Regions from separate parts of the Streptomyces sp. NPDC052036 genome, predicted to be linked through region 3. Evidence: riboswitches for the same ligand, from Rfam matches in the RefSeq annotation. Region 3 holds a riboswitch; each other region holds the start of a gene.
The links. Region 3 has a riboswitch for cyclic di-AMP ahead of AB0L95_RS18040 (C40 family peptidase). Riboswitches for the same ligand answer to the same signal wherever they lie in the genome.
Positions count from the first base shown of each region.

Region 1: another riboswitch for cyclic di-AMP. It lies ahead of AB0L95_RS15610 (transglycosylase SLT domain-containing protein); the one in region 3 lies ahead of AB0L95_RS18040 (C40 family peptidase).
Region 2: another riboswitch for cyclic di-AMP. It lies ahead of AB0L95_RS22610 (NlpC/P60 family protein); the one in region 3 lies ahead of AB0L95_RS18040 (C40 family peptidase).

Region 1 covers NZ_JBFAWW010000009.1:80,862-90,782, reverse strand. The annotation lists gene AB0L95_RS15615 (HAD family hydrolase) at 412-1,278, shown strand; gene AB0L95_RS15610 (transglycosylase SLT domain-containing protein) at 1,340-1,849, opposite strand; cyclic di-AMP (ydaO/yuaA leader) riboswitch at 1,854-2,054, opposite strand; gene AB0L95_RS15605 (polyprenyl synthetase family protein) at 2,878-3,888, shown strand; gene AB0L95_RS15600 (sigma-E factor regulatory protein RseB domain-containing protein) at 4,253-5,530, shown strand; gene AB0L95_RS15595 (ABC transporter ATP-binding protein) at 5,637-6,608, shown strand; gene AB0L95_RS15590 (ABC transporter permease) at 6,595-7,491, shown strand; gene AB0L95_RS15585 (tetratricopeptide repeat protein) at 7,825-9,219, shown strand; gene rarD (EamA family transporter RarD) at 9,363-9,921, opposite strand, start outside.
Region 2 covers NZ_JBFAWW010000016.1:97,164-107,084, forward strand. The annotation lists gene AB0L95_RS22600 (FAD-dependent oxidoreductase) at 1-547, opposite strand, end outside; gene AB0L95_RS22605 (PP2C family protein-serine/threonine phosphatase) at 652-1,761, opposite strand; gene AB0L95_RS22610 (NlpC/P60 family protein) at 1,990-3,516, opposite strand; cyclic di-AMP (ydaO/yuaA leader) riboswitch at 3,524-3,697, opposite strand; gene AB0L95_RS22615 (hypothetical protein) at 4,087-4,614, shown strand; gene AB0L95_RS22620 (hypothetical protein) at 4,725-4,922, shown strand; gene AB0L95_RS22625 (PP2C family protein-serine/threonine phosphatase) at 5,156-6,346, opposite strand; gene AB0L95_RS22630 (SRPBCC family protein) at 6,520-7,005, shown strand; gene AB0L95_RS22635 (cytochrome P450) at 7,137-8,372, opposite strand; gene AB0L95_RS22640 (FAD/NAD(P)-binding oxidoreductase) at 8,411-9,805, opposite strand; gene AB0L95_RS22645 (ferredoxin) at 9,795-9,921, opposite strand, start outside.
Region 3 covers NZ_JBFAWW010000011.1:163,117-173,037, forward strand. The annotation lists gene AB0L95_RS18030 (ATP-dependent Clp protease proteolytic subunit) at 1-615, shown strand, start outside; gene AB0L95_RS18035 (hypothetical protein) at 623-928, shown strand; cyclic di-AMP (ydaO/yuaA leader) riboswitch at 1,342-1,536, shown strand; gene AB0L95_RS18040 (C40 family peptidase) at 1,540-2,013, shown strand; gene AB0L95_RS18045 (DUF6328 family protein) at 2,118-2,654, shown strand; gene AB0L95_RS18050 (LysE family translocator) at 2,593-3,258, opposite strand; gene AB0L95_RS18055 (LysR family transcriptional regulator) at 3,387-4,304, shown strand; gene AB0L95_RS18060 (ATP-binding protein) at 4,410-4,868, opposite strand; gene AB0L95_RS18065 (helix-turn-helix transcriptional regulator) at 5,127-5,987, shown strand; gene AB0L95_RS18070 (DUF397 domain-containing protein) at 5,997-6,221, shown strand; gene AB0L95_RS18075 (8-amino-7-oxononanoate synthase) at 6,376-7,503, opposite strand; gene bioB (biotin synthase BioB) at 7,651-8,862, shown strand; gene AB0L95_RS18085 (adenosylmethionine--8-amino-7-oxononanoate transaminase) at 8,855-9,921, shown strand, end outside.

The DNA of each region.
Region 1 (9,921 bases), on a different contig from region 3:
CCACCGCCGGCGGGCCCGAGCGGTACGCGGCGGAACAACTGGTCGTGATCCAGGCGCCGTTCTCGTGATCTATGCGCCGTTCCGCGTCGTGCAGCCGTACGCACTCCGGGAGGCCGTGCGTGCGCTGGGGCGCCGCCTGTTGGACGCGGGCGCCTGAGCGCCCGATGCGTGCACCGGCCGCGCGAGGCGCTGCCGCGCGCCGGGTGGGCCCGTGGTGTGGCACGGGGCCGAAGGACGGGGCCAGTACGGGTCCTGCGCCGGGCCGGGGTGTGCTGGGGCGGGGCGCCCTCGTGTTTTGGACGGCGCTGGGCAACTCGGGTTCCGTGTTACGGGAGTTCGGTGGACACGGGATACCGGACGTCGTCCGGTTCGCGCCGAGTCGCCGGGGCGTTCCATCCGTATTCTCTGATCATGGCCGCACCCCTCGCATATTCACTCATCGCCACTGACCTGGACGGAACGCTGTTGCGTCACGACGACACGCTCTCCGACCGGTCGAGGGCCGCGCTGGCGCGAGCGTCGGCGGCAGGCGCACAGCACCTCGTCGTGACGGGGCGTCCGGCGCCCAGGGTGCGGCCGCTGCTCGACGACCTCGGCAGCACGGGGCTCGCGGTGTGCGGGCAGGGCGCGCAGGTGTACGACGCCGGCACGAACCGGCTGCTGTTCTCCGTCACGCTGGACCGGGAGTTGGCCGAGACCGCACTCGGCAAGATCGAGGCCGAGGTGGGGCAGGTGTACGCGGCCGTGGACCAGGACGGGGTGGACGGGCTCACGCTCATCGAACCCGGCTACCGGATGCCGCACCCCACCCTGCCCGCGGTACGGGTCGAGCGGCGCGACGACCTGTGGTGCGAGCCGATCAGCAAGGTACTGCTGCGCCATCACGCGCTGTCGGACGACGAGTTGGCGACGGCGGCCCGCGCGGCGGTGGGCTCCCTGGCGACGGTCACCATGTCCGGGCCCGGCACCGTGGAGCTCCAGCCGTGCGGCGTCACCAAGGCGACGGGGCTCGCACTGGCCGCCGGCCATCTGGGGCTGGGTCCGTCGGAGACCATCGCCTTCGGCGACATGCCCAATGACATCCCGATGTTCGACTGGGCCGCGCACGGGGTGGCGATGGCCAATGCTCACCCCGAACTCAAGGCCGTGGCGGACGAGATCACCACGTCGAACGAGGACGACGGCATCGCCGTCGTCCTCGAACGACTCTTCGCCGGCCATCGGCCGCCGGCCGACAGCGCCGACCGGCGGTCCGCCGGCTGTCACCAGGCCCGCTGATCGGCTGCCGGGCCTACCGGTCGGGCGTCAGGCTCCCACCGGTAGGCGACCGACAGGCCTCCTAGTACGCGCTGTTGACGTTGTCGATCGAGCCGTACCGGTGGGCGGCGTAGTTGCACGCGGCCGTGATGTTCGCCACCGGGTCGTAGGGATCGAACGACGTGCCGGGTACGTGGTACGCGGCGAAGGTCGGGTCGATGACCTGGAGCAGGCCCTTGGAGGGGATTCCCTTACGGGCGTTGGAGTCCCAGAGGTTGATGGCCCTCGGGTTGCCGGACGACTCGCGCATCACGTTGCGGTAGATGCCGTTGTACGTGCCGGGGATACCGTGCTGGGCCATGACGTCCAGCGACTGACGGATCCAGCTGTCGAGGGTGGTGCCTCTGGTCTTCACGACGGTGGCGGAGGTGACGTTCCCCGGCTTGCCGGGCGCGGCGGAAGCGCTGGTCGCTCCCATGACCGGCAGGGCGAGAAGGGCGGCACCCGTCCCCGCGATTGCGAGGGCACGGGTGAGACGGGTGGCCTTGGAGCCACGATCCCGACGGCGTGCGGGCAGTGCGAAAGCGGACATGTCGCGTTCCTCTCCTGCGCCTGCGAGGTGAGCTGTCGGGTTCGGGCGGGGAGGTGCCCGGCTGTGTCCTCGATGCCGAGGCCACGGCTACACCCCTAGCCGTTCCGGTGTGGTGTCCGGATCGGCGGCTTACCTGGGTCCCCCGCTCCTGCCGTCATGGGTCGATGGGCTCCTGAGCGGTGGCAGGATTCGGCGTTCCGCTCGGATCGAGGGGAAGGTATGCGACAGCACATGTCGGGAACAAGCCTGCACGTCACAGTCCGTCCGAATTGACCTTGAAGTGGGGGAATAATGTCAGTGATCCAGATTGTTAAGCTGGGCTCAAGTTGCCATTAGCAAAGCCGGAGTTGATGGCGCGCCTGCGGCGACCCGCATGTCGAGCACGTGAGCTATTTCACTTCCGCTTCCGTGGTTGTCACCATCACTTCACCATATAAGCTCTTAATTCGGACAAAATGACTGCCCTCTCTGTGGTCCGACTCGGACCTGTCTGGCGGGTGGGGCCGTTGGTGCGGCCCGGACTCCGTTGCCCGTAAGGGGAGTTCTTCGGGTGTGCCGGTCGGGCGGGGTGGGTCTCCGGTCGGCGGGCGCGGCGTGCGAGGGCGGCCGGGCGTGACGGAGGCGCAGGGGCGTGAGGGAGTCGCAGGGGGGCATTCGATGGCCGAAAAGAGGCGCCCGGGGAGCGGGGTGGTGGCGTGCGGGGGAGTTGAAGGGGTGCCTGGCGCCTGTGGGCCTGAGGGGTAAATGGGGTGATTCAGGTAGTAAAACGTGCTTTTCGGTTATGTCAGCGAATGTCTGTTCGTATCAGATGGTCAAGAACATACCGTTCGCGATCCGATACCGCCCGGCCTGGAACAGTGGGCGCTCGTGGTGATCGAAACGTGACCGGATACGCTGACTTGAGTGATGGCGGCGACAGATCGACAAACTCGATGAGCGACGTCGACGTACGGCGTCATCGACCAAGTGACCGTCCTTGAGACCGACCGTGTGACCGTCAGCAGACGTCAGCAGACAGGAGACCCCACGTGACCGTCGTCGGGCCGTTCGGGCTGAGCGTGCGGGACCAGGCTCTGGAAGCCGATGTCCAGGCCGGATTGGCGGCTGTCGAGGAAGGGTTGCTCGAGGCCACCAAGAGTGAGGTGCCCTTCATCACGGACGCCGCACAGCACTTGGTGCGTGCGGGCGGGAAGCGGTTCCGGCCGCTGCTCGTGATGCTCGCGGCGCAGTTCGGTGACCCGTACGCGCCAGGGATCGTGCCCTCGGCCGTGGTCGTGGAGCTGACCCACCTCGCCACCCTCTACCACGACGATGTGATGGACGAGGCCGCGGTGCGGCGCGGGGTGGACAGCGCGAACACCCGCTGGGGCAACTCGGTTGCGGTCCTCACGGGTGACTTCCTGTTCGCGAGGGCGTCGCACATTCTGGCCGATCTCGGTCCCGAGGCGGTCCGGGTCCAGGCGGAGGCGTTCGAGCGCCTGGTCACCGGTCAGATCCTGGAGACGGCGGGTCCGCGGGACGGCCGTGACCCCGTGGAGCACTATCTTGACGTCCTCGGCGGCAAGACCGGCTCGCTGGTGGCGGTGGCGTGCCGCTTCGGGGCGATGATGTCGGGTGCCGACGAGACGGTCGTGGACGTGCTCACGCAGTACGGCGAGCGGCTGGGTGTGGCGTTCCAGCTCGCCGACGACGTCCTGGACATCGCGTCGGACTCGCACGAGTCCGGGAAGACGCCCGGCACGGACCTGCGCGAGGGCGTCCCCACCCTCCCGGTGCTGCGTCTGCGCGAGCGCGCGGAGCGCATGGGGCTGGCCGAGGACATCGCCCTGTGCGAGCTGCTGGACTCCGACCTCACGGACGACGCCCGGCACGCCGAGGCCCTCGCCCGGCTGCGCGCTCACCCGGCCCTGGAGCAGGCGCGCCGCGACATGGTCCGCTATGTGAAGGACGCCCGCTCGGGTCTGGCCCCGCTGCCGGAGTGCGGTGCGAAGGCGGCTCTGGTGGAGCTGTGCGACGCGGTGGTGCACCGGGTGGGCTGACGCCGCTCGCGCGTCACCCTCGCAGGGGCTCGCAGGGGGACCCGTATGTCCGTCCGTCTCGGAAGCCGTATGACCTGGGCCTCAGGGGTGGATCGGGTCCAGGCCGAGACCGGCTCCGTACCCGTATCCCGAACCGCCCGGGCGGCGCCCTCCCCGTAGAACCCCTACGGGTCGGGGCAGGTGCCCCCCCGCGATGTCATACCGCAGGATTACGCGGAGTTGAGCCCGCGGGCTGACGCTTCTGCCGGGCCGATTTGGTCAGATGGGGGACACCACCTCGAAGGAGTTCGGGTGACAATGGCGGCACAGGGGTGGACCAGGGCACGGACGGTAGGCCGCCGCCGACGACGGAGGTAAGGCACACATGGCACCGTACGAATCCGACGGCAGCACGCCCGCCGGCGAGGCCGAGGACGTACGCGACGGGCGGCGCACCGCCGCACGGTACGTCGTCCCGGTCGCGGTGGTGGGAGTGGCGGCCGCGACCATCGGGCTCGTTCCGGCGTTCGCCGGATCCGGCGACCCCGACCTGCCGAAGATCAGCGCCCAGCAGCTCATCGAGAAGATCGCCAAGTCGGACGTCCAGCAGATGTCCGGCACGGTGAAGATCAGCACGGACCTGGGCCTGCCCAACCTGGGCGGCCTGGAGAACAGCCTCGCCTCGGGCGCGCTCTCGCAGGGGACGGGCGGCAAGAGCGGCTCGGCCGCGGACCCGAGCGCCAAGCTGCTGGAGCTGGCCTCCGGCACGCACACCGTGCGCGTGGCCGCCGACGGCGAGGACAAGCAGAAGATCTCCCTCATGGAGAAGGCCGCCGAGTACAGCGTCATCCGCAACGGCGACCAGGTGTGGGCCTACGACAGCGGGTCCGACGAGGCGTACCACACGACCGGCGCGGGCGACCACAAGGGCACGAAGGCTGCGCCCGAGGACATGTCGGCCACGCCGAAGGACCTGGCCGAGGAGGCCCTCAAGGCCGCCGACAAGACGACGTCGGTCACGGTCGACGGCACGGCGCAGGTCGCGGGCCGGGACGCGTACAAGCTGCTCATCAGGCCCAAGCAGTCGGGTACGACGGTCGGCGCCATCAGCATCGCGGTCGACGCCAAGACCGGGCTGCCGCTGAAGTTCACCCTGACCCCGGCGTCGGGCGGCGCGGCCGTCGTCGACGCGGGCTTCACCGAGGTGTCGTTCACCAGGCCGGCCGCGTCGACGTTCACCTTCACGCCGCCCAAGGGCACCAAGGTCACCCAGGGCGACGACCTGAAGGGCGAGGGCAAGGCGCCGTCCCACGGCACCGAGAAGTCGGCGCACGGCGACTGGAAGGCGGCGCGCGGTTCCGAGAAGGCAGTGCCCGGCACCGAGCCGAAGACCATCGGCGAGGGCTGGAACTCGATCGTCGTCCTCGACAGCGGCAGCAAGGGCGGCATGCCCTCGGACACCTCGTCCAAGGGCGGCGCGTCCAAGGACGGTGCGTTCGCCGGCTTCCTGGGTTCGCTGGGCGACCACGTCAACGGCAAGTTCGGCTCGGGCACGGTCTTCTCGACTCGTCTGGTCAACGCCCTGATCACGGACGACGGCAAGGTGTACGCGGGCGCGGTCACCAAGGACGCGCTGGTGAAGGCGGCCAACGCGGGGAAGTAGTCCCCCGCGCGACACGGATGGCTGGAGCAGGGGAGCAGGGGAAGCAGGAGAGTCCATGGAGGAACTGCCCGCCAGGGAAGGGGAGTCGCACGGTTCCGGGGCGACGATGAGTGGCCCGGGCCACCAGGAGGCCCCGGGTGCCGAGGAGACCCCGGTCATCGCCACCCGTGCCCTCACCAAGCGCTACCACGGCGGGCAGCTCGCCGTCGACGGGCTCGATCTGACCGTCCCGGCGGGCAGCGTCTTCGGCTTCCTCGGGCCGAACGGCTCGGGCAAGACCACCACCATCCGCATGCTGATGGGCCTGATCGAGCCCACGTCGGGCACGGCGCGCGTGCTGGGGCGGCCCATGCCCCGCGCCTCGCGCGCCGTGCTCCCGCACGTCGGCGCACTCATCGAGGGCCCGGCGCTCTACGGCTTCCTCTCAGGACGCGACAACCTGCTGCGCTACGACTCCGCCGACCCCACCGCCGACCCGCGCACCCGGCGCGCACGGGTCGAGGCCGCGCTGGAGCGGGTGGGTCTTTCGGCGGCGGCCGGCAAGAAGGCGAAGGCGTACTCCCTGGGGATGAAGCAGCGCCTGGGCCTCGCGGCCGCCCTGCTCCAGCCCCGCCGCCTCCTCGTCCTGGACGAGCCGACCAACGGCCTCGACCCCCAGGGCATGCGGGAGATCCGCTCACTCGTCAGGGAACTGGCGTCCGAGGGCACGACCGTCTTCCTCTCCTCCCATCTGCTCGACGAGATCGAACAGGTCTGCACGCACGCCGCCGTGATGGCGCAGGGCCGGCTGATCGCGCAGGGCGCGGTGGCGGACCTGGCGGCCGGGGCACGCGGACGTCTCGTCGTGACCACACCTGATGTGACGGAGGCGGCCCGCGTCCTGAAGGAACAGGGCGTCGCCGACGTGGTCGTGGGGGAGGGCCGGGTCACGGCGGATCCCCCGGAGGGCGAACCGGCAGACGTGAACACCGCGCTGGTCACCGCCGGAGTCCGTGTCCGCGGCTTCGGCATCGAACGCGCCTCCCTGGAGGACGCGTTCGTGGCGCTGACGGGAGAGGGATTCGATGTCGCGGGCTGAGTGGGCGGGGCCGGACCGGATCCTGGTCGCGCGGGGACGCAACCCGTTGTGGTCCCTCGGACTGCTGCGCAGCGAACTGGTGACCACCTTGCGGCGCTGGCGTACGCTCGCGCTGCTGGCCGTGCTGGCGGCCGTACCGATCCTGGTCGGGATCGCCGTGAAGGTGGAGACCGGTGACGGTTCCGGTGCCGGCGGACGGGGCGGCGACGGCGGCCCCGCGTTCATCGCGCAGATCACCAACAACGGCCTGTTCCTGGTGTTCACCGCGCTCGCCGTGACGCTCCCGTTCTTTCTGCCGATGGCGGTCGGTGTCGTCGCGGGCGACGCGATCGCGGGCGAGGCCAACTCCGGCACACTGCGCTACCTCCTGGTCGCCCCCGCGGGCCGCACCCGCCTCCTCCTCGTCAAGTACGCGACCACGATGGTCTTCTGCCTGCTCGCCACCCTCGTCGTCGCGCTCTCGGCGCTCGCCATGGGCGCCCTGCTCTTCCCGCTGGGCGACCTGACGACGATCTCGGGCACCCGCATCGACTTCGCCGACGGCCTGGGCCGCGCCCTGCTCATCGCGCTGACCGTCGCCGCGTCCCTGACCGGGCTCGCGGCCCTGGGACTGTTCGTCTCCACCCTCACCGACAGCGGGATCGCGGCCATGGCGACCACGGTCGGCCTGGTGATCACCGTGCAGATCCTCGACCAGATCCCCCAGCTGCACGCACTGCAGCCGTACCTCTTCCCGCACTACTGGATGTCCTTCGCGGACCTCATGCGCGACCCGGTGTACTGGGACGACCTGACCCGCAACCTCGGTCTCCAGGCCCTGTACGTGGCGGTCTTCGGCTCGGCGGCGTGGGCGCGGTTCACGACGAAGGACGTCACTGCCTGAGGGCGCCGACTGCGCCCGCCTGCCCGCCCGCCCGCCGAGACCGTAGTCCGCAAGGGGCGGGTCGGATCCTGGGACAGGCCTGTGACGTTGCGGTGACGCCAGAAGCGTATGGCGGCCGCAGACTTCAAGCAGGCCGATCGGACATCGTGGCCGGGCCTGGGCGAGGAGGGGAAGGATGACGCGTACGGCACTCACGGCACGTACGACGGGTACGGGACGCCGGGGACGCTGGACCCCGCCCTGTCCGCGTACGCTTGCCTGCCGTGTGCTCGTCGTCGTGGGCACCCCCACCGCCGCCCTTTTCTCGACCGGCCGACCCGAGTGAGGGGAACGATGTCTCGACTCAGCCGCGAACCCGAGCGGGGGCGCTCCGCCGCCGTGATCGCGTCCATGGAGGGAACGGAGTCCGGGATGACGCCGATCGAGGTCCATGTGCCGGTGGACGCGCGGGACGGGGCTGTCGACACCGATGCCGGGATCGGTATCGGGACCGAGACCGGGGCGACCGTCGGCGGGATGCCGGTGGTCGCGGCACCGGGGGAGTCGGTCCAGCATGCCGTCCTGAACCATCTGCACCGTCTTGCCCTCACCGCGGGCCACCCCGTCCTCGCGGCCGTCCGTGACGAGCGCATCGGGTACGTGGTGTCGGTCCGGGTCCTGGTCGACGGATCGAGCGAGTTCACGGGGGAGCCGAGGCAACTGGACACGCCCGCCGCGTCCGCTTGCCAAGCCGACGCGGCCGCCGTGGCGGACGCTCCGGAGCGCCCCGGAGCCGCCGTCGCGACCTGCATGGTGCAAGCGGTGTCCGAGCAGACGCCGTTGATCACGGCGACGTCAGGGCCGGCCCAGGTGTGGCCGAGGGCCGAGGCCGTGCCTCCGGGTACGGTCCAGCCCCCGACAGGTACCTTCGGTCCCCCGACCGGAATCTTCAGTGCCCCGACCGGAGCCCTCGGCTCCCCGACCGGAACTTTCGAGGGTCCGGCAGGAGCCCTGGGCCGTCCGTCGGTGCCCGCCGAGGCCGCCCTCGTATGGCCGGAGCCGGCGCCCGAGCTGGACGAGCCGCAGACGCCGCAGCCCGACTTCGGGGCCGGTCTCGACTCGTACTCCGCGCCCGAGTGGCAGCCAGCGCCCGCCCCGGCTCCGGCCCCGCAGGCCGTTTTCGTCACCGGGGCGGAGGAGGCGCCCACGGAGCCGCCGGTACGCGAGTTCGACTCCGTCGCCGAGGCCGTGCTCGCGCCTGACGCGGACAGGGGCGGACCCCTCGCCGAACCTCTGGCCCGGATCAACGAGGCCGTGAAGGAGGGCCGGATCACGGAGGCCGCCGAGACGGCGGAGCGGACCTTCGCCGAGGTCTCCCGGACCCTCGGCGCCGACCACCCCGATGTACTGCGCCTGCGCGAACTCACCGCCTACGTCGCCTACCTCGCCGACGACCCGCTGCGCTCGTTCCGCCTCTCGCTCGACCTCGCCCGGCTCCGCCACCGCCTGTGCGACGCGCGCGGCGCGTACGGCAATGTGCAGAGCGCGGCAGCCGCCTGGCGTGCCGTCCGTGATCCGCTCCAGGGCCTGGACCTCGGCCGCGACCTCATCGAGGTGTGGAGCGAACTCGCCGCCGGCCCGGGCCCCGCCGCGCACGACCTCGGGCAACTGGAGCGCGCCCGCACCCGTATGGGCCGTCTGGCCGAGCGTGCTCGTGCCGTCGGCGAAGCAGCGGTCGGCGTCCAATGACCCGAGGGTCCGAGGCCCCTCGGACCCGCGCCCATGGGCCCGCCCGGTGACGCAACTGCCGTCCACGGCACTCGTCCCTCGACGCCATCCGTCCTGACCTGTCCGGAACCCGGCCCGGCTCCGGCAGGAGCCGGCCGCCCGGACTACGACGTGGCGTCCACCGGGTCGGGGCCGGCGGCCACACCGTCGGGGTTCCGCGGCGCGCTCACGGTCCCGCAGACCGCGGGGACGGAGCCCGCCACCACGGAGCGACCCTTGAGCGCGCGCGCCGCCGCGCGGGCGGTGCGCAGCGCGTCCCCGGTCAGCAGGGCCAGCGCGACCCAGACCAGCGCGAAGCCCGCCCACCGCTCGGGCGGCATCGCCTCATGGAAGTAGAGGATGCCCAGCAGGAACTGGAAGACCGGCGCCAGGTACTGCAGCAGACCGAGCGTGGACAGCGGCACCCGGATCGCGGCGGCACCGAAGCAGACGAGGGGAAGCGCGGTGACCACCCCGGTGGCGGCGAGCAGCGTCGCGTGCCCGGCGCCGTGGGAGGCGAACGTCGTCCGGCCCTGCGCCGACAACCACAGCAGATAGGCCAGCGCGGGCACGAACTGCACGGCGGTCTCCGCGGCCAGCGACTCGATGCCGCCCAGGCCGATCTTCTTCTTCACCAGCCCGTACGTGGCGAAGGAGAAGGCGAGGCACAGGGAGACCCACGGC
Region 2 (9,921 bases), on a different contig from region 3:
CGTAGACGTTCGGCGGGATCTCGGTGGGCAGCAGTTCGTCCGCGGTCTTGGCCAGGATGCGGGCCACGTCGAGCGCGACGTTGCCCACGCCGAGGACGGCGACCTTCTCGGCCGCGAGGGGCCAGGTCCGCGGCACGTCCGGATGTCCGTCGTACCAGGAGACGAAGTCGGCCGCGCCGTAGGAGCCCGCGAGGCCGATGCCGGGTATGTCGAGGTCCCGGTCGGCCGTCGCGCCCGTCGAGAAGATCACGGCGTCGTAGAACGTGCGCAGGTCGTCCAGGCTGATGTCGGTGGGGTAGTCGACGTTGCCGAACAGACGGACCTGCGGTTTGTCGAGCACCTGGTGCAGGGCGGTGATGATGCCCTTGATCCGCGGGTGGTCCGGGGCGACGCCGTAGCGGATGAGGCCGAACGGGGCCGGCATCCGCTCGAAGATGTCGATGGACACGCCGGGCTCGGCGGCCACCTCGGACTTGAGCAGGGCGTCGGCGGCGTAGATCCCGGCGGGGCCGGCTCCGACGATGGCTACCCGCAGGGGGCGCGGCATGATCAGGTTCCCTTCGAGCGGTGACAGACGGCTCGTCGGAAACCTTAAACTAAGGCAAACCTTACTTGGTACGCGGGTTGCCTCTATGACGTCATAAGTATGCCTTATGGCTCGCCTCGGGGCTCCGGGGTGAGGAGAAGCATCGTGGCGTCGTCGCGGACGGAGCCGCAGAAGCGCAAGAGATCTTCCCACACCTGCCGGGTCGTCGCGGTGGGCTCGTCGTCGGCGAACCGGGGGAGCCGGTCGACCAGAGGATAGAACGTCCCGGTCGCGTCCCGTGCCTCCCAGATGCCGTCCGAGGCCAGGAACAGCCGGTCCCCGCCTTCCAGCTTCCGGACGACCTCGTCGTACGTGCCCCCTTCGCTCAGCCCGATCCCGAGCGGTGTACCGGACGGCACCTCCAGCTCGGTTGCCTTGCCGTCGTGGAGCAGTACGGGCGCCGGACTGCCGCAGGCGATGATCCGTACCGTCCGGGCGTCGGGGGAGAACTCCAGCAGCACCGCCGTCGCGAACAGCTCCGCGAGCCGGGCGTCTCCCGAGTCCACGAGCAGCCTGCGGTCGAGGCGGGAGGCGACCGAGGGCAGATCGGGCTGGTCGAGCACCGCTTCCCGGAATGCCCCGAGCAGCGAGGCGACGGTCGAGACCGCCGACAGCCCGTGCCCCTGCACATCGCCCATGACCGCCCGTACCCCGGTGGGGCCCTCGCGCACATCGAAGAAGTCGCCGCCGACGAGCGTCCCGCGCTGGGCCGCGCGGTACAGACCGGCGCAGTGGACCAGCCCCACCTGCTCGCGCAGCGGCGGAACCAGCGCGTTCTGGGCCGCCTCCGCGACCGTGCGTTCGACGTTGAGCTGGGCGTCGCGATGGCTGCGCACATACGACACGAACACGCTCAGCACGGCAACGAAGCTGATCGTGAGCAGGTCCGTGCTGCCCGGCCGGTCCAGGTGGAAGACGCGGGTGTGCTGCAGTCCTACGACGAGAAGGCCGAGCCCGGCGGTGGCCGCGGGCCCGTAGGACAGGACGGCCAGGGGCGGGATGGCTCCCAGAAGGAATCCGATGTCCAGCGGCGAGGGTGCGACCAGGCTCACGATGCCCACGATGATCAGCAGGACCACGGGCAGCACCTTCACCCACCAAGGGGGTGGCGCGCCGCTCAGCCAGCCTCTGCGGTCCCTCTTGCGGTGGATCCGCTCGACAATCGGGCCTCTCACATCCCCTACGCTGCTACGCGAAACCGCCTGCCGCAATGCCGACGGCCGCCGCGTGATCGGTCCGAACTCGCAGGTGGAACGGTCGGAACAGCCGCAGGGACGTCCCTTCGGACACACTCCGCCACCGGTGATCGACGAACGGTCGCCCGCGAGCCCGGTTGAGGTCCGTCGACGGCGCCGGGGGCGAACCGAGCACGCCCGCCCCCGGGTCACGTCACGCGGGTGGCCTCACGCGGGCCGCATCACGCTGTGGATCGCCGCCTCACCGGCGTAGAGGACCGCCTCCTCGCGGATGAAGGCGCCCGGGCCCGGAGCGTGGATCATCATGCCGTTGCCGGTGCTCAGGCCGACATGGCCGGCGTCCGGATTGAAGAACACGAGGTCGCCGGGCTGGATGTCGATGAGGGGAACCACCGTGCCGACCACCGACTGGTCGCGGGCCGCACGCGGGAGAGTCACCCCGGCAGCCCTCCAGGCGGCCTGTGTGAGACCGGCGGCGTCGTACGACTCGGGTCCGGCCGCGCCCCAGAGGCAGGGCCTGCCGATCTGCGCACGGGCGAAGGCGACCGCCTTCGCGTACTTCGTGTCGTACCCCGGCTCCTGCGCCCCGCCGATCCCCAAGGGGAGTCCGGCGCCCGATACGACCTCGGCGCCGGGCAGCGGTTCGGCGGCGGGGAACGGTTCGGCGGTGGGGAACGGCTGCGGGGTGGCGAGGAACGGTTCGGGGGTGGGCAGGAATGGTTCGGGGGCGGGGAGTTCGGGTGCGGCGGGCAGGGGGTCCATGGTCGGGAACGCCTGGGGGGCGGCGAGGAACGGTTCGGCCGCCGTGGGCAGTTGAGGGTACGTCAGTGGATCCGGGGTGAGGGGAGCCGCGGGGGCGGTGGCGTAGAGGCCCGCGTCGGGCGAGGCGGCCGGGAGGTCCATGCCGAGGGCGGACGGCTGCTGCCACTGCCAGGCCTCGTGGACCGCGAGGCCGTCCTGCCCCTCCGTCGAGCGCCAGGCGTCCATCGCGGGACTGGGCTCGACCGCCGGGGACGGCGTGCCCTGCCGCGCGGACCGCTGGGCCAGCAGGTCACGGGCCGCGGAGAGCCTCTGCCGGGTGTGCTCCTTGGCGGTCTGCGGGGCGGACGACTCGGGCTCGGCGGCCCCGGCGGGCGTGACCTGGGGCGTGTCCGGCAGCTTCGGCGGGGCAGCGGGCAACGCGGCCATGGGGCCGGCGGTCAGCTCCGCAACGGGGCCGGCGGTCAGCTCCGGGACGGGGCGCGCGGCCGGTTCCGCGACGGCGGCGGTCAGCTCGGCCACGGGACGCGCGGCCGGGCCGGCGGTGAGTTCGCGGTCGGGCCGATCGGCCAGGCCCAGCTCGCGGAGAAGGAGGACGAGGTCGCTCACCGGAATACTCGCCGGTTCCGAGGGCCGGGCCGAGGACGAGCTGTCCGGCATCCTGTCGCGCGGCAGTGCCGCCGGAACGGTCGGCCCCAGACTCAGACGCGCCGCCTCGAACCACTGCCGGGCCATGTCCTCGAGTGCCGGGTCGACGCGTCGGCGATCCTTGTCGAGTACCGGGTTGGCACGCCTCTGCGTCCCCGTCGCCACCGCGCGCGTCGCGTTGAAGGTTCCGCTGTCGGTCTCCGCCCGGTCGTACAGGCTGCGGATCCGCTGCTGGACCTCGTCGCGGCTCGGACCGTCGTCCTCGGTGAACCTGCGCATGCCATGGGGGCCGAAGCCTCCTGGGCCCGGGGTTCGCTCCGGCGCCATGGGGTCGTACTCCTTCCGTGCTCCGCCTACCGGGTTAGCTGACGGGTTCGGGCGGACGGATCCGGAAGGTGTGCCCTACGGCCCCTGCCTCGGCGAGCAGTTGAGCCGATTCACCCCGTGGTCGGTTGGGTCCCCGGTTCCGGTTGCGGTCGAGGTGCATCGGATTCGGCGGAGGCCGTGCAACCCGGCGAGGTTCGCCGGAGGGAGTCGCTTGGCCTAGCCGTCAACTTAGCCAACTTGTGTGCCTGGCGTGAAGATTGAAGCGCGAAATGTCCGATACCTAAGTGTGATTTTCGTCTGGGCGTTCCCATCGAGCTTCGCTTTTCACTGATCCGCTCCTCGACCGGTCGTCGCTTTCCGGGCGGAACGGAGCGCGAGGACGCTCGCGCGCCGCCCGGTGGCGCTGAGCGCCCCGGCCGGCAGGGCGCTTCGCTCGCGCCACCGGGTCCATCGGGGCCCGATTGCGCGCTCTCGCCTTATATTTCTGATATTCCGCTATTCGGCTGGTTAAGCATGATCAGTCCGGTGCTGCGGCACGATGACGTGGAGCGATCAGGAGGGTCATCCCCCATGCGACGCAGGCCCAAGGCGGACGACTCCGACGCCCGGGCGCGCATCGCCGAACGCCGGGCGCGTGCCGACTACACCGGCGGTGTCTACGGCTCCCTGCTCGCCGCCTCGGTGGTGGTCGGCGCCGGTACCCACGGCCCGTTGCCGCGGGGCGAAATGGTGCTGCTGCTGGTCAGCACCGGCGTGGTGTTCTGGATCGCGCATGTGCACGCCCAGCTGTTCGGCGCCCGCCTGGCGCAGTCGCGCCTGGACCGCGCGACCGTCCTGCATGTGTGCCGTGACGAGTGGCCGATCGTCAAGGCAGCCGTCCCGCCGGCCGCCGCGGTCGCCGTCAGCCCGCTGCTGGGCCTGGATCTGCGGGGCACGGTCTGGCTGTCGCTCTCCGTGGCAGTGGCGGGGCAGATGGGCTGGTCGGCCGCCGCCGCACGCCATGCCGGGGCCTCCTGGCGCCTGGTGGCCGTCTCTGCCGCGATCAACCTGGTGATCGGTCTGCTGATCATCGTGTTCAAGATCGCCGTGAAGGACTGACGGCGGAGCCGTTCACCTGCCCCAGGTGAGGTGCGGGGACGCACCGGGGCGGACCATCACGGGGAGAGGCGCACGTCACCCGCCCCAGGCCATCCGCGAGAGAGCAGCTCATGCGCTATGAGATCCGTGTCGACGGGCAGATGTCGGAGACGCTGGCCCAGGCCTTTCCGGAGCTGGAGCACGTCACCATGTCCGGCCAGACCCTCCTGTTCGGCCCCGTCCTCGACGATGCGCAGGTGTACGAGCTGCTGGCCCGCTGCCAGTCCCTCGGACTGCACGTCGTGGAGATGCGCCGACTGCCGGAGTGACGCAGACCGCGCCCGCTCACCCGTTCCGGGTGAGGCCCGCCGCCGGATGCCGTGGGCACGCTGAAGGCGCCAGGGGCCGCTGTCGGGGCACACGCCCATGGGCGGCTCTGCCCCCAAGGCCGGCTGGCTGGTCTTCGGCCTGGTGCCGCCCTCCCTCGGCGTCTTCTCGTACGTCGTCGTCCGCGGCAGGGACTCCGGGTCTCTCCGCCTCCTTCAGCACCTGAGGGTGCGGATCACCCGCCCTGCGGCTGGTTCTGCGGACGGTGACGGAAGCCGTCGGCGTGAATGATCCGCGGGTGCGGACGCCCGTGATGGACGCTCGGGGTCCGGCGCAGGGCGATGAGCGCGGCGTCGTCGTCCAGGCGCCCGCCGGTGTGGGAGAGCAGATCGCGACGGATGCGGTGCAGCAGCGTCTCGGGGCACTCCTCGGTCCACTGGGCCGCGCGGTCCGCGAGCGGATAGAAGCGGCCGGCGGCGTCCCGGGCCTCGATGACGCCGTCGGTGTAGAGCAGGAGGGTGTCGCCGGGCTCGAAGGAGAACACGTCCAGGTGGTAGTCCCCCGGGTGCGCCGAGCCGATCCCCATCGGGGGTGCCGGGTGCACGCTCGGGACGGTGACCACATGACCGGGGCTGAGCAGCAGCGGCGGAGGGTGCCCGCAACTGGTCATGCGGGTGATCGGGTCGCCGTCGGGGATCTCCATCAGCAGGGCGGTGGCGAAGCGTTCGCCCAGTTCCTCGGGCGGCTCGAAGTCGGCCAGATAGCGGGTCACGCTCTGCTCCAGGGTGGCGGCCAGATCCGGCAGCGACGACTGCCGATGGCCCGCCTCACGGAAGGCACCGAGCAACAGGGCGGCCTCGCCGATGGCCGAGAGGCCCTTGCCGCGTACGTCGCCGATCAGGACGCGCACCCTGCTGTCCGCGCGGGTGGCGGCGTACAGGTCGCCGCCGATCTGCGCCTCGTCCTCGGCCGCCAGGTACAGGCAGGCCACTCTCAGGGGACCGATGTGTTCCGGCAGCGGCCACAGCAGGACGTGCTGTGCCGCTTCGGCCACCGACCGGACCTGGGCCAGTTGTTCACGGTGCCGGTCCCTGATGGCGCAGTAGACCACGATCATCACCGACAGTACGAACAGGGTGAGGATCTGCACGATGTGGTTGGTGGTGCCCAGCCCGCCGTGCAGGACGGCGATGATGATCTGCGCTATCACGGCCAGTGCCCCGATGAGGCTGGACAGGCGGGGCCCGGCGAACGAAGACGTGAGGGCAGGCGCGATCACCAGTGCGGGGCCCAGATGGATGCTCTCGGGAGAGTGGATGTCCACCACCATGATCGCGACGATCAGCGCCAGGGGGAGCAGCAGGAGGGCATGGCTCGACTGCCACGACTCTCGTAGCCCCGCGACGGCCCTTTGCCGGAGACCCATGCCTACCACCCTGCCTCGCCATCGGTCGCACGGCCACCGGGTGAAGGCCGCGCCCGCCGACAGTCGGGGCGTCACCGCCGTAAACGGGTCCTCGCCGGGTACTCGGCGCGATGACCAGGATCCGAGCGGCGGGCCCCCGGCCGGTCGCGGTCGATCAGCCGAAGGAGGCGCAGATGAGCATGGTCAGGGAAACGGTGGAGGTCGAGGTCCCCCTCCGTACCGCCTACAACCAGTGGACCCAGTTCGAGGAGTTCCCGAATTTCATGGAGGGGGTCGAGGAGGTCAGGCAGCTCGACGACCGCCACACCCACTGGACCACCAAGATCGGCGGTATCCGCCGGGAGTTCGACACCGAGATCATCGACCAGCTTCCCGACGAGCGGATCACCTGGCGTACGACCAGCGGTGACACCCGGCAGAAGGGCTCGGTCCGCTTCCAGCGCGTGGACGACATGCACACCCGGGTGGAGCTCGTGATGGACGTCGAGCCCGCCGGGGCCGTGGAGCGGACCGCGGACACCCTGGGGGTCATCGACCGGCGCGTCAAGGGAGACCTGCGACGCTTCAAGCAGTTCATCGAAGAGCGCGGGAGTGAATCCGGAGCCTGGCGGGAACGGATCCGGCCCGGTGACTCCGGCAGCCCCGGTGCGATCGGCTGAGGCCGTGGCTCGGTGGCTCCGTGGCTCCGTGGCGCCTCGCCGTCTCCGGCGGCCGGGGCGCCGCGGTGCGTCACCGTCTCCGGGCGGCCGGGGCGCCGCGGTGTGCCGTGGGCGAGGGGGCGGACGTTCGCTCAGGGACGCAGATCGCCGAAGCTGATCCGCAGGTGGCGCGGTCCGCGCAGCACCGCGTTCTGCCGGTAGGGAGGTGGGTCTTCCACCAGGCGGGGGTTGTCGAGGCGGCGGGCCAGTTCGGCCAGGGCGATCTGCGCCTCCAGTCGCGCGAGCGGCGCGCCGAAGCAGCTGTGGATGCCGCTGCCGAAGCCCAGATGCTGGATGTCCCCGCGGTCGGGGTCGAACCGGTCGGGGTCCCTGAAGCGCTCGGGGTCCCGGTTGCCCGCGGCCAGCACCAGCCAGATCCGCGATCCCTTCGGGATGGTGATCCCGCGTATCTCGATGTCCGCGATGCAGGTCCGCTGCGGCACGAGCTGCACCGGTGGCTCGTAGCGCAGCAGTTCCTCCACGATGTTGACGGCCAGTTTGGGGTCCTCGCGCAACCTCTCGAGGTACTCCGGGTGCCGCAGCAGGGTGAGCATGCCGTTGGTGATCAGGTTGACGGTCGTCTCATGGCCCGCGATCAACAGCAGCACCGCGGTGCTGAGCACCTCCATCGTCGTCATGGTGCCGCCCGGGCCATGGCTCGTGACCAGTTCGGACAGCATGTCCCCGGTGGGTTCCTTGCTCCGCTGCTCGACCAGCTGGGCGAGGTACATGCCCAGCTCCATCCGTGCCTCCTGCGCCGCGCGCCCGCGCTCGGCGTCGTCCCTGCCGGTGTCCGGGTCAAGACTCGCCACGATCGGGTCGACCCAGGCACGAAAGCGCGGCTCGTCCTCGCGCGGCACGCCGAGCAGCCGGCAGATCACGGTCACCGGGAAGGGATACGCGAACTGATCGACCACATCGATCTCCCGGGCCTCTCCGAAGCCGTCGATCAGAGCGGAGACGATCTCGGCGAGTTCACCGCGCATCGATTCGATCTTGTAGGGGCTGTGCGGGGGGCCGAAGGGGCGGTTGGCGATCCGGCGCAGCCGGTCGTGCTCCGGCGGGTCCTGCCGGATGAAGCTCGGCGGCAGCCCCGTCTCCGACGCCCCGCCCGCTTCGTCGGCGCCCGCGGCGGCGAGGTTGGCGGCGTCGGAGCTGATCCTCGGGTCGTGCAGCAGGTTGAGGATGTCCCAGTAGGAGCTGACGAGGTACGGGCCGCCGTCCTCCTCGTGCAGCACCGGGGTCTTGTGGAGCTCCTTGTACAGCGGATACGGGTTCGCGCGATGGGCGTAGTCGGTGATCTGGCGCAGGAGCGAGTGGTGCGTCATGAGGGGTCCTCGGGGCGTGAGGTCGGGCCGGCTGTCGGTCAGTGGTGGGCCGGGGTGAAGACCAGCCGCCGATCGGTCGGCGAGTAACCGCTCAGGGTCACCGTCGGTCCGTGGCTCGGCAGGGACGGGTCGGGGAAGTCGGACGGGACCGGTCGCTGGCCCTCGGGACGGCGGTCCACCGTCGGGAACTCCACCGGGAAGGGCGCGGCCGTCTCGATCTGCCGCTGGTAGAAGTCCAGCCAGCGTGTGTTGTCGAAGCTCACGGCGGCGATGACCCGCCCCTGGTAGCCGTACGCCCCGACGAAGCGGCGTTCGGCCAGCGAGCCCTGCGTGATCATGATCTCGTCGCCCATGGAGGGGACGCCGACCGACTTGATGTTCACGCCGAACTGCGACGACCAGAAGGCGGGGACCCAGATGTGCGGGCGCCGGTCGGCGCTGGCGTTGATCATGTTGTGCGCGGCGACCTCCGCCTGGCTGACGGCGTTGCCCCAGTGTTCGAGAGACAGGAACTGATAGCCGAACAGCGGGTGCGGGGAGCGTGCCACATCGCCCGCGACATAGATGTCGTCGGTGACGATGCCCCGGAAGTCGAAGGCCCGGCACCCCGCGTCGCAGGCGATGCCCCGAGGGCCCGCGCCCAAGCCTGATCCGGCCAGCCACTCGGTGTTGCGGGTCGCGCCGAGCGACACCACCACCACGTCCGCCTCGACGATGTCGCCGTCGGAGAGATGCGCGGCCCGCACCCGGCCCGCCGGGTCGCCCTCCAGGGCGGCGACCATGATGCCGGTGCGCAGGTCGACGCCGTTCTCGCGGTGCAGTTCCGCCGCCACCGCGCCGATCACCCCGCCGAGCGCGCCCACCAGGGGCGCGCCCCCGCGCTCCGCCAGCGTGACCGCGATGCCCTGTTCCCGGCAGGCGGAGGCGATCTCCGACCCGGTGAAACCGGCGCCGATGACGAGCACACGGCGTGGCGAGGCCCTCAGCCGCCGTTCCAGCCCCACCGCGTCATCACGGGTCCGCAGCACGAAGACGCCGTCGAGTTGGGCTTCCGCCTCCTTGGGCCAGGGCCGGGCGCGTACGCCGGTCGCGATCAGCAGCCGGTCGTACTCCACCTCGTTCCCGTCCTCCAGCCGTACCCGTTTGGCCGACAGATCGAGGCCGGTCGCCGCGACCCCGAGGAGCCACTTGGCGTCGATGTCCCGGCGCCGGGGGAGCTCGGTGTACTGGGGGGAGGCCTTGCCCAGCAGGACCGCCTTCGACAGCGGCGGGCGGTCGTACGGCTCGTAGGGCTCGTCGCCGATCATGGTCAGCGAACCGGTGAAGCCCTCCTCGCGCAGTGTCTCGGCCGCCCGCAGGCCCGCGAGGGAGGCGCCCACGATCACGATCCGGCCCTCGCGCCGCAGCCATACCAGATGGTCGTCAGCAGTCATGGGAGGCCTCCTGACCGGCCCAGGCCGGCGGATCGGCCGCGTCGTCCAGTCCCTCGGCCGTGATCGCCTGCACGGGACAGGCGGCCACGGCGCGCGCCACCTTGTCCCGGTGCTCC
Region 3 (9,921 bases):
CATGTCCTGCCCGAGTTCACCGAGCGCACCGGCTATGGGCAGCGAACCCTCGATCCCTACGCGAAGCTGCTGGACGAGCGGATCGTGTTCCTGGGGACGCCGATCGACGACATCGCGGCGAACGACGTGATGGCGCAGTTCATGCATCTCGAGTACCAGGACCCGGACCGCGACATCTCGCTGTACATCAACTCCCCCGGCGGCTCGTTCAGCGCGATGACCGCCGTCTACGACACGATGCAGTACGTCGGCTGCGACGTGGAGACGATCTGCCTCGGCCAGGCGGCGTCCGCCGCCGCGGTGCTGCTGGCCGCGGGAACGCCCGGCAAGCGGTTCGCGCTGCCCGGCGCTCGGGTGCTGATCCACCAGCCGTCCCTGCCCGAACCCGTTCAGGGGCAGGCCAGTGATCTGGTGATCCAGGCCGAGGAGTTGATGCGCGTACGCAGGCGGCTGGAGGAGATGCTCGTACGCCATACGGGGCAGAGCCCGCAGCGGATCGCCGCCGACATCGAGCGGGACACGATCCTCGACGCACCGGCCGCGGTGGAGTACGGACTCCTCGACCGCATCATCCCGAGCCGCAAGGCGTCACGCGCCGCGACCGACGCGAGGTGAGCCGCCCATGCTGCCGCCCGAACTGCCGCCGCTGCCCGCACTGACCCGGGCGGAGGCCGAACTGATCGACCGTTATCTCGACGTCGTCGACCTGCTCGGACGCATCAACCCCGGGCACTCCGGGGACACCTACCGGGGACTGCGCGCCGCCCAGGCCCTGGCGAGCAAGGCCGCTGCTCTGCGTGACGCCTTGACGCTCATGCACCAGCGCGGGGAGCACGAACTGCACGGCCCCACACTGGCCCGGGCCCTGCGCGTCCTCGACGGCGAGCGCCGCACCTCCCGTGTCGCGGTACCACCGGGGCTGGAGTGACCAAGGCGTGCGGGGGCCGGCGGGGCCGGACTGACGGACGGTGATCTGCGGTGCGCCCGTGCGGAGTTGGCCACGGTCCGGTCGGCCCCCGTACCCGGCTCGCGCCGTCGGCCCTGCCCCTGGACCCGCGACACAAACGGACCGAATGGCGTACCCCCGGCCGGCGTAGCGACTGCTCCGTCCGGGAGCCGGGAGAATGTGGGCCAAGTGCAGGGCAGCCAGGGCGTCATGCGTTGCTCCGCCGCAGGTCCAGGCCTCGTCGGTCCCCTCAACGGCCCGCGCTCACAAGGGTGTCCAGCCGAACGGGTGAGTGGTGAGTAATGCCACAAACCCCCGGTTCCGTTGTGATTTTCCGACATCCCTGGGTGAAGATCCCTTCCTGACGACAAGCCCCCGCCACCGCGGCGGGGCGGTCCGGGCGGACGCCGAATCCTGCCGCCGCCCGGATGACCGGTCGACAGGAGTGGATCGGCAGGAGTGGAGGACCCAGCAAGGCGGGCCGCCGGAGAGATCCGGGGGTCCTTGGGGTGAAGCCGCGCAAGCGGCCGGGCTACTTCGCCAGCCCGAATCCGACAGGTCATCCTTCACAGGCGGCTGACGAAGGGTTGCGCATGACTGCGCTCAATCGTGTCCCGTCGCTGCTGACCCGGGCCGGCACCGCCTCGGCCCTCACTCTCGCCGCCGTCGGCGGCAGCATCGCGGTCCCGGGCGTCGCAAGCGACGCTGCGGCAGCGACACCGGCGACCAAGGCGCTCCAGGTCGCGGCGTCCAAGAAGGGCGCCCCCTACAAGTGGGGGGCCACCGGACCACGCCGCTTCGACTGCTCGGGGCTCACGCTCTACGCCTACAAGAAGGCCGGCAAGGCCCTGCCCCGCACGGCAGCGGGTCAGTACAACAAGACGCACCATGTCTCCGCCTCCCACCGCAAGGCCGGTGACCTGGTGTTCTTCCACTCCGGCCGAAGCGTCTACCACGTGGGCATCTATGCCGGGAAGGGAAAGATCTGGCACTCCCCGAAGACCGGTTCCGTCGTACGGCTGGAGAAGATCTGGACCAAGAGCGTCTGGTACGGCCGGGTCAGCTGACCCGGCGGGCGGGGTGACGGCACGGGCGCCGTCACCCCGCGGTCGGGGCGCCCGTACGGCCGCCCCGGTGGCGTGAAGAGGGTCGCAGCGGTTACTCGTTGACCATGGCCGACCGACCACCCCCCGAGGCACGGCACGAGACACCGCTGGAGCGCGCTGACCGCAACTTCGCCGAACTGCTGCAGGAACTCCGCGTCACCCAGACCGGGGTGCAGATTCTCTTCGCGTTCCTGCTGACCCTCGCGTTCACCCAGCGCTTCCCGACCCTCGACACCGCCCAGCGCATCACGTACGTCACGACCCTGCTGCTGGCGATGCTGGCCGCGGCCCTGTTCACGGCACCGGCGGCACTGCACCGGATGCTCTTCCAGAAGAACGTCAAGCCCGTCATCGTGCGGATCTCCTCCCGGCTCGCCGCCGCCGGGATGGTGGTGCTGGCCTTCGCCTTCACCGGCTCGGTGCTGCTGGTGGTGGACGTGTCGCTGGGCCGCACGGCGGGCATCGCGGCCGGCGCGGGAACGCTCCTGGTGTGCACGGCCCTGTGGCGCGTCCTGCCGATGTTGGTACGGCACGCGGTCATCAGGCCAGGAGCGGCTCCAGGAGAAGCACCAGACCGAGCGCCGTCAGAGCGCCCCCGGTGACCGCTTCCAGGGTCCGTGCGGTCCGCGGCCGGCGCAGACGGCGGCCGAGCCGGTCCACGAGCAGCGCGACCGTGGGGAACCACACCAGCGAGACCGCGAGCACGATGAGTGCGAGCACCAGGGTCCTCGGCATCGCGGGGCTGCCCGCGGGCACGAACTGCGGCAGCAGGCTGAGGAAGGTCAGGGACGCCTTCGGGTTGAGCGCGTTGGTCACGAAGCCCTGCCGCAGCGGCCGCCCCCGGGGCACGTCCCCCGCCGCCCGGTGCTCGTCATGGCCGGGGACCGGCCCCGCGGGTGCCGCGACGGGAGCGGAGGCCTCGCGGCGGCGCAGTCCCCAGAGGGTCCGGGCGCCCAGATAGAGCACATAGCCGCCGCCGAGCAGTTGCAACGTGCGGAACAGTCCGGGCACGGCCACCAGCACCGTGGCGACCCCGGCGACCGCCAGCGTCGTGTGGATGAGCAGCCCGCCCGCGATGCCCAGGGCGCAGACGACGCCGGCGCGCCGGGAGATCAGAGCGTTGCGTACGACGACCGTGAAGTCCGCGCCCGGCATCGCGACCATGCCCGCGGCCACACCGGTGAAGGCGATGAGCTGTGTGTCCATGCGGACCACCCTGCCGCCCTCGAGCCTTCAGCAGGTATGTCGAATATCCTGGGTGAGCCTTAAGCATCTCTTTAGGGCTTGAGCCTTGAGCATCTCTTTCAGGGCTGCCTCGACCGGCAGGGGGATGTGTGTACGACGCGACACGGCTCGCGGCGCTGGTGGCGGTCGCCGAGGCCGGTTCGATCACCCGGGCCGCCGAGCGTCTCGGCTACACGCCGCCCGCGCTCTCCCAGCAGCTGGCCAAGCTGGAACGGGAGGCGGGCACCGCGCTGCTCGTACGCCATCCGCGGGGCACACGGCTGACCGGGGCCGGCGAACTGCTGGTGGTACGGGCGCGGCGGGTGCTGGACGAGTTGGAGCGCGCCCGGCACGAGCTCGCCCGGCTCACCGGCCTCAGGGGCGGCACACTGCGGCTCGGGACCTTTCCCACTGCGGGCATCCATCTGCTGCCGCCGGCGCTCAGCGCGTTCCGCCGGGCCTATCCGGACGTGGAACTGGCGGTCGCGGACTACGACCCGCCGGCCGGGGTGCACGCGGTGGCGGCGGGCGACATCGATCTGGCGCTGACGCACACCTACGAGCCCGCCGAGCCCGTACCGCTGCCGTCGTCCGTGTCCCTGGAACCCGTACTGACGGAGGAGCTGGTCCTGGTCACGAGCCCCGGCCACGTGCTGAGCGCGGAGACGTCGCGGCTGCCGCCCGCCGAGCTGGCCGGGCAGCCGCTGATCAGCATGGCGCCGCAGCATCCGGCACGGCGGGGCGTGGAAGCCGCCCTCGCCGCCGCCGGGGCCACCCCGGCGGTCCTGGTCGAGACGCCGGGATACGCCGTGGTGTGCGCACTCGTCAGTGCCGGTCTCGGGGTGGCGGTGGTGCCGGAGATGGTGGCCAGGACCACGGCGACCCCGCTCGGGGTACGGCCCCTGGAGCCGGGCACCCTGCGTCGCACGATCTCGGTCGCGCACCGCACCGACGAACCGGCACCCGCGGCCGACGCCTTCCGCGCTCTGCTGCGCGGTGCCTTCGGCCGAGCGACGCGGCACAGCTGAGAGGCCGCCGGCCGTGCACCGGGCGGGACCCGTCCGGCGTCCACGGCACGGCGCCGGGCGGCCGGGCCACCCGGCGACAGGGTCGGACACCCGCTCCCGCCGCGGTCAGGGATCCGGCTGGGCCGCCGCCGAGACCGACCGCACGGGAATGGTCCACGGCAGTTCGATCGCGACCGTCTTGCCGCCCTCCCGGGTGGGCCGCACGGTGAGCGTCCCGCCGTGCTCGGCGGTCAGGCAACGGACGATCACCATGCCGCGACCGTTGTCCTGCTGGACGGAGGCGGGCAGTCGCTTGGGGAAGCGCGGGTGGCTGTCCGTGACGCCGATGCGCAGTAATTCCTCCCGCGCGAGCGCGATGTCGACCGTGAACGTCGGTGACTGCCCGAAGGTGTGCTGCACCGCATTGGTCGCCAGTTCGGACACGATCAAGCGGAGGGAGTCGGCGACTTCGGCATCGTTCGGCAGACCCCATTCCGTGAGAATGTCCGAGACATATGTTCGGGCGGCGGAGACCGAGGCGGGATCGCTCGGCAGAGTGACGGATGCTTCCTGATGGTCTGCCATGGCGACGTCGTCCCTTTCCACGGGACCGGAGTCCGACACGGAGCGGTCTGTTCGAGAACGGTCCCGGACTTGGTGCTGCGCGCCAGACTGCCATCACCAGGGCCCTCCCGAGTGTCATCCCCCGAGATATGCATATATCTGTCGCCCGAAGCGGTGAACTCTCCGACGACCGACCGTATTCGGGAGGCCCTCGGGGTGATGCTTTACCGTCGCCTACCGTCGCTGTGAAAACCGCGCCCCGGGCGGAGGGAGTCGGCCATGCAGTACGGACCAGCGGTGCGCCGCCGCAAACTCGGCGCCGAATTGCGGGGCCTGCGCGCCCGGGCGGGTCTCACGAGCGGTCAGGCGGCCGCCTGTGTCGGCTGGCACCAGTCGAAGGTGAGCCGGATCGAGACGGGATCCAGCGGGGTCAAGCCGCGGGACGTAGGACTGCTGCTGGACGCGTACGGCATCGAGGATCCCGAACTGCGGGAACTGCTGCTGGTGCTGGCGGGCTCGGAGGACGGCGACGGCCGGCAGAACTGGTGGCACGCGTACCGCGGGGTGCTGCCTCCGGCCTATCGCGACTTCATCAGTCTGGAGTCACAGGCGAGCGGGATGCGCACGCTGGAGACCTCGGTGGTGCCGGGGCTGCTGCAGACGCCGGACTACGCCCGGGCCGTCACCCGGGCCGCCGTGGGCACCCTGGAGGACACCCAGCTGGACGCCCTGGTGGAGGTGCGGCTGGCCCGTCAGGAGGTACTGCGCGCGGATCCGCCGCTGCGGCTGAGCGCCGTCTTGGACGAGGCCGTGCTGCGCCGGGGGGTCGGTGGGCCCAGGACCATGACGCGGCAGCTGCGGCGGCTGCTGGACGCGGCCCGGTTGCCCCATGTGCGACTACAGGTGCTGCCGTTCGCCGCCGGGGCGCATATCGGAATCACCGGGCCTTTCGTTATCTTCTCCTTTCCGAGCAGATCCGATCTGGATGTAGTCGTTCTCGACCACTTGACGAGTAGCCTCTACCTCGAACGGAAAGAAGACCTCCAGGCCTACTGCGAGGCCTTCGACACCCTTCGGATCCACGCCCTTTCGCCCGAGGACACGTTGGATTACATCGCCGCGTTGGCGGGCGATGCGTAAGGAGGCACCATGTCAGCACCGCCTCGGCACATCCCCCTCAGTACCTCACTCCACGGCGCAAGGTGGCGACGCAGCAGCCGCAGCACGGGAATGAACAACTGCGTCGAGACCGCCCGACCGGGCACCGGCCCCTGGCAGGGACTGGTGGCCGTGCGCGACTCCAAGAACGTGACCGGCCCGGCCCTGCTCTTCACCCCCGACGCCTGGAAGGAGTTCCTGACGGGGCTGAGCTGATCCTCTCCGCTCGACTCGGGCTCTTTTGAGCCATTTTCGAGTCGATTCCCCCCTCGCGTCCGAACGTTTTCCCCCACGTCCGACGGAGTACTCCGCTCACGGCTCCGTACCGCTCATCCGCGTACGACGAGCGACGCACGGCCGTCCCGCCGACTCACGGTCGCGTCTCGCCGATCACGCGCACGGCGTGCTCGATCTGCCCGTCGGTGAGATCCGCACGGGCCGTCAGCCGAAGCCGTGAGATGCCGTCGGGCACCGACGGCGGACGGAAGCAGCCGACGGCGACCCCCGCCGCCCGGCAGTCCGCCGCCCAGCGCACCGCCAGTTCGGGAGAAGGGGCCCGCACGGAGATGACGGCGGCGTCCGGGCGCACCGCCTCATGGCCCTCGGCCGTGAGGCGGGCGTGCAGGGTCGCCGCCACCGTGCGGGCCCGCTCGGCACGCTCCGGCTCGCGGCGCAGCAGACGCAGCGCCGCCAGCGCCGCACCCGCCGCCGCCGGGGCGAGCCCGGTGTCGAAGATGAACGTCCGCGCCGCGTTGACCAGATGGTCGATCACCGGCGCCGGGCCGAGGACCGCACCGCCCTGGCTGCCGAGCGACTTCGACAGCGTCACCGTGGCCACCACGTCCGGCGCGCCCGCGAGACCGGCCGCATACGGAGCGCCCCGGCCGCCGGCCCCGAGCAGGCCGAGCCCGTGGGCATCGTCGACGATCAGCCCGGCGTCGAACTCCCGTGCCGCCTGCGCCAGTCCGTCCAGCGGTGCCGCGTCGCCGTCCACCGAGAACACCGTGTCGGAGACCACCACGGCGGGCCCGCGATGAGTGCCGAGCGCCTTGCGGACCGCCTGGGGGTCGGCGTGCGCGACGACCTCGGTCGTGCCGCGGGCGAGCCGGCAGCCGTCGATGAGCGAGGCATGGTTTCCCGCGTCGGAGACGACGAGGGAGCCGTGCGGCGCGAGCGCGCTGACCGCGGCGAGATTGGCCGCGTAGCCGGAGGAGAAGACGAGCGCCGCCTCGAAGCCGCAGAAGTCGGCGAGCTCGCGCTCCAGTTCGCCGTGGAGTTCCGTCGTTCCGGTGACGAGCCGGGAGCCGGTCGAGCCGCCGCCCCACCGCCGGGCCGCCTCCGCGGCGCCGTCGGTGATCTCAGGATGGCGGGACAGGCCCAGATAGTCGTTGCCGGCCAGGTCGAGCAGCGGGGAGTCGGCGGGCCGGGGACGCAGCGTCCGGACGAGTCCGGCCCGGCGGCGCGCCCGCGCCTGTTCGTCGATCCAGCCGAACGCCATGGTCCCTCCGGGGCATTTGTAGGCAGTGCACAGACACTAGCGGCACGACCAGCCACCCAGGGTGTGGCAATACCCACACGTCGAACGGTGTCTGTTGTGCAAACTCTCCTTGGCCCGGAACGCTCCCGTAGGACAGGATCGGCTCTCATGGACCTGCTGAACACGCTGGTGGACAAGGGGTTGCGGCGCGAGGTGCCGACCCGCGAGGAGGCGCTGGCCGTCCTCGCCACTTCCGACGACGACGTGCTCGATGTGGTGGCCGCGGCCGGCAAGGTGCGCCGCCACTGGTTCGGCCGACGGGTGAAACTCAACTATCTCGTCAACCTGAAGTCGGGCCTGTGCCCGGAGGACTGTTCCTATTGCTCCCAGCGGCTCGGCTCGAAGGCCGACATCCTCAAGTACACCTGGCTCAAGGCCGACGAGGCCTCGCAGGCCGCGGCGGCCGGGGTCGCGGGCGGCGCCAAGCGGGTCTGCCTGGTGGCGAGCGGCCGCGGGCCCACCGACCGGGACGTGGACCGGGTCTCCGACACCATCAGGACCATCAAGGAGCAGAACGAGGGCGTCGAGGTGTGCGCCTGCCTCGGTCTGCTCTCCGACGGCCAGGCGGAGCGTCTGCGCGCGGCGGGCGCCGACGCCTACAACCACAACCTCAACACCTCCGAGGCGACCTACGGGGACATCACCACCACCCACACCTACGCCGACCGGGTGGACACGGTGCACAAGGCGCACGCCGCCGGTCTGTCGGCCTGCTCCGGACTGATCGCGGGCATGGGCGAGAGCGACGAGGACCTGGTGGACGTCGTCTTCTCGCTGCGGGAGCTGGACCCTGACTCCGTTCCGGTGAACTTCCTGATCCCGTTCGAGGGCACTCCGCTCGCGAAGGAATGGAACCTGACGCCCCAGCGGTGTCTGCGGATCCTCGCCATGGTGCGGTTCGTCTGCCCGGACGTCGAGGTGCGGATCGCGGGCGGACGCGAGGTCCACCTCCGTTCGATGCAGCCGCTGGCCCTGCATCTGGCCAACTCCGTCTTCCTCGGGGACTACCTGACCAGCGAGGGCCAGGCGGGCAAGGCCGACCTGGAGATGATCGCCGACGCCGGGTTCGAGGTGGAGGGCACGGACCAGGTGACGCTGCCCGGGCACCGGATGGCGGCCGGCTGCGGGTCGCAGGGGGACGCCGGGGGCGGGTCCCACGAGAGTGGCGGGTGCGGGTCCCACGAGGGGAGCGCGTGCGGGTCGCACGAGGGCGGCGGTGTCTGTGGCTCCGCGCCGGTGCCGCCCGTCGGCGAACCCCGTACGGATCTGGTCGCGGTGCGCCGCCGGGGCGCCGGAACGGATGTCGCGCCCAATGCCTGAGTGGTCCGTGGACGAGCTGCTGGCGCTCGACCGGCAGCACGTCTGGCATCCCTACGGTCCCATGCCGGGCCGGCAGGAGCCGCTCGTCGTGGAGTCGGCGAGCGGGGTACGGCTGCGGCTCGCCGACGGCTCCGGCGAACTCGTCGACGGCATGTCGTCCTGGTGGGCGGCGATCCACGGCTACAACCACCCGGTGCTCAACGAGGCCGTGCGCGAGCAGCTCGGGCGTATGAGCCATGTGATGTTCGGCGGGCTCACCCACGAGCCCGCCGTCCGGCTGGCGAAGCTCCTTGTCGACATGTCGCCGGACGGTCTGGAGCATGTGTTCCTCGCCGACTCGGGTTCGGTCTCGGTCGAGGTCGCGATCAAGATGTGCCTGCAGTACTGGCGCTCGCTCGGCCGCCCCGCCAAGCAGCGGCTGCTGACCTGGCGCGGCGGCTATCACGGCGACACCTGGCACCCGATGTCCGTGTGCGACCCCGAGGGCGGCATGCACGAGCTGTGGCGCGGCGTCCTGCCCCGGCAGCTGTTCGCCGAGGCGCCGCCGGCCGCCTACGAGGAGTCGTACGCCGACCTGCTGCGCGAGACGATCGCACGGTACGCGGACGAGCTGGCCGCCGTGATCGTCGAGCCGGTGGTGCAGGGCGCGGGCGGGATGCGGTTCCACTCCCCCGCGTATCTGCGAGTGCTGCGCGAGGCCTGCGACGCGCATGACGTCCTGCTCGTGTTCGACGAGATCGCCACCGGGTTCGGTCGCACGGGCGCGCTGTTCGCCGCCGACCACGCGGCGGTGACCCCCGATGTGATGTGCGTCGGCAAGGCGCTGACCGGGGGTTATCTGACCCTGGCGGCGACGCTGTGCACCCCGCGGATGGCCGAGGGGATCTCCCGGGGCGAGGTGCCCGTGCTCGCCCACGGCCCCACGTTCATGGGCAACCCGCTGGCGGCGGCGGTCGCCTGCGCCTCGCTCGACCTGCTGCTCGGCCAGGACTGGCAGGCGGAGGTCAAGCGGATCGAGGCGAGCCTGAAGGAGGGGCTCGCTCCCGCGCGGGAGCTGCC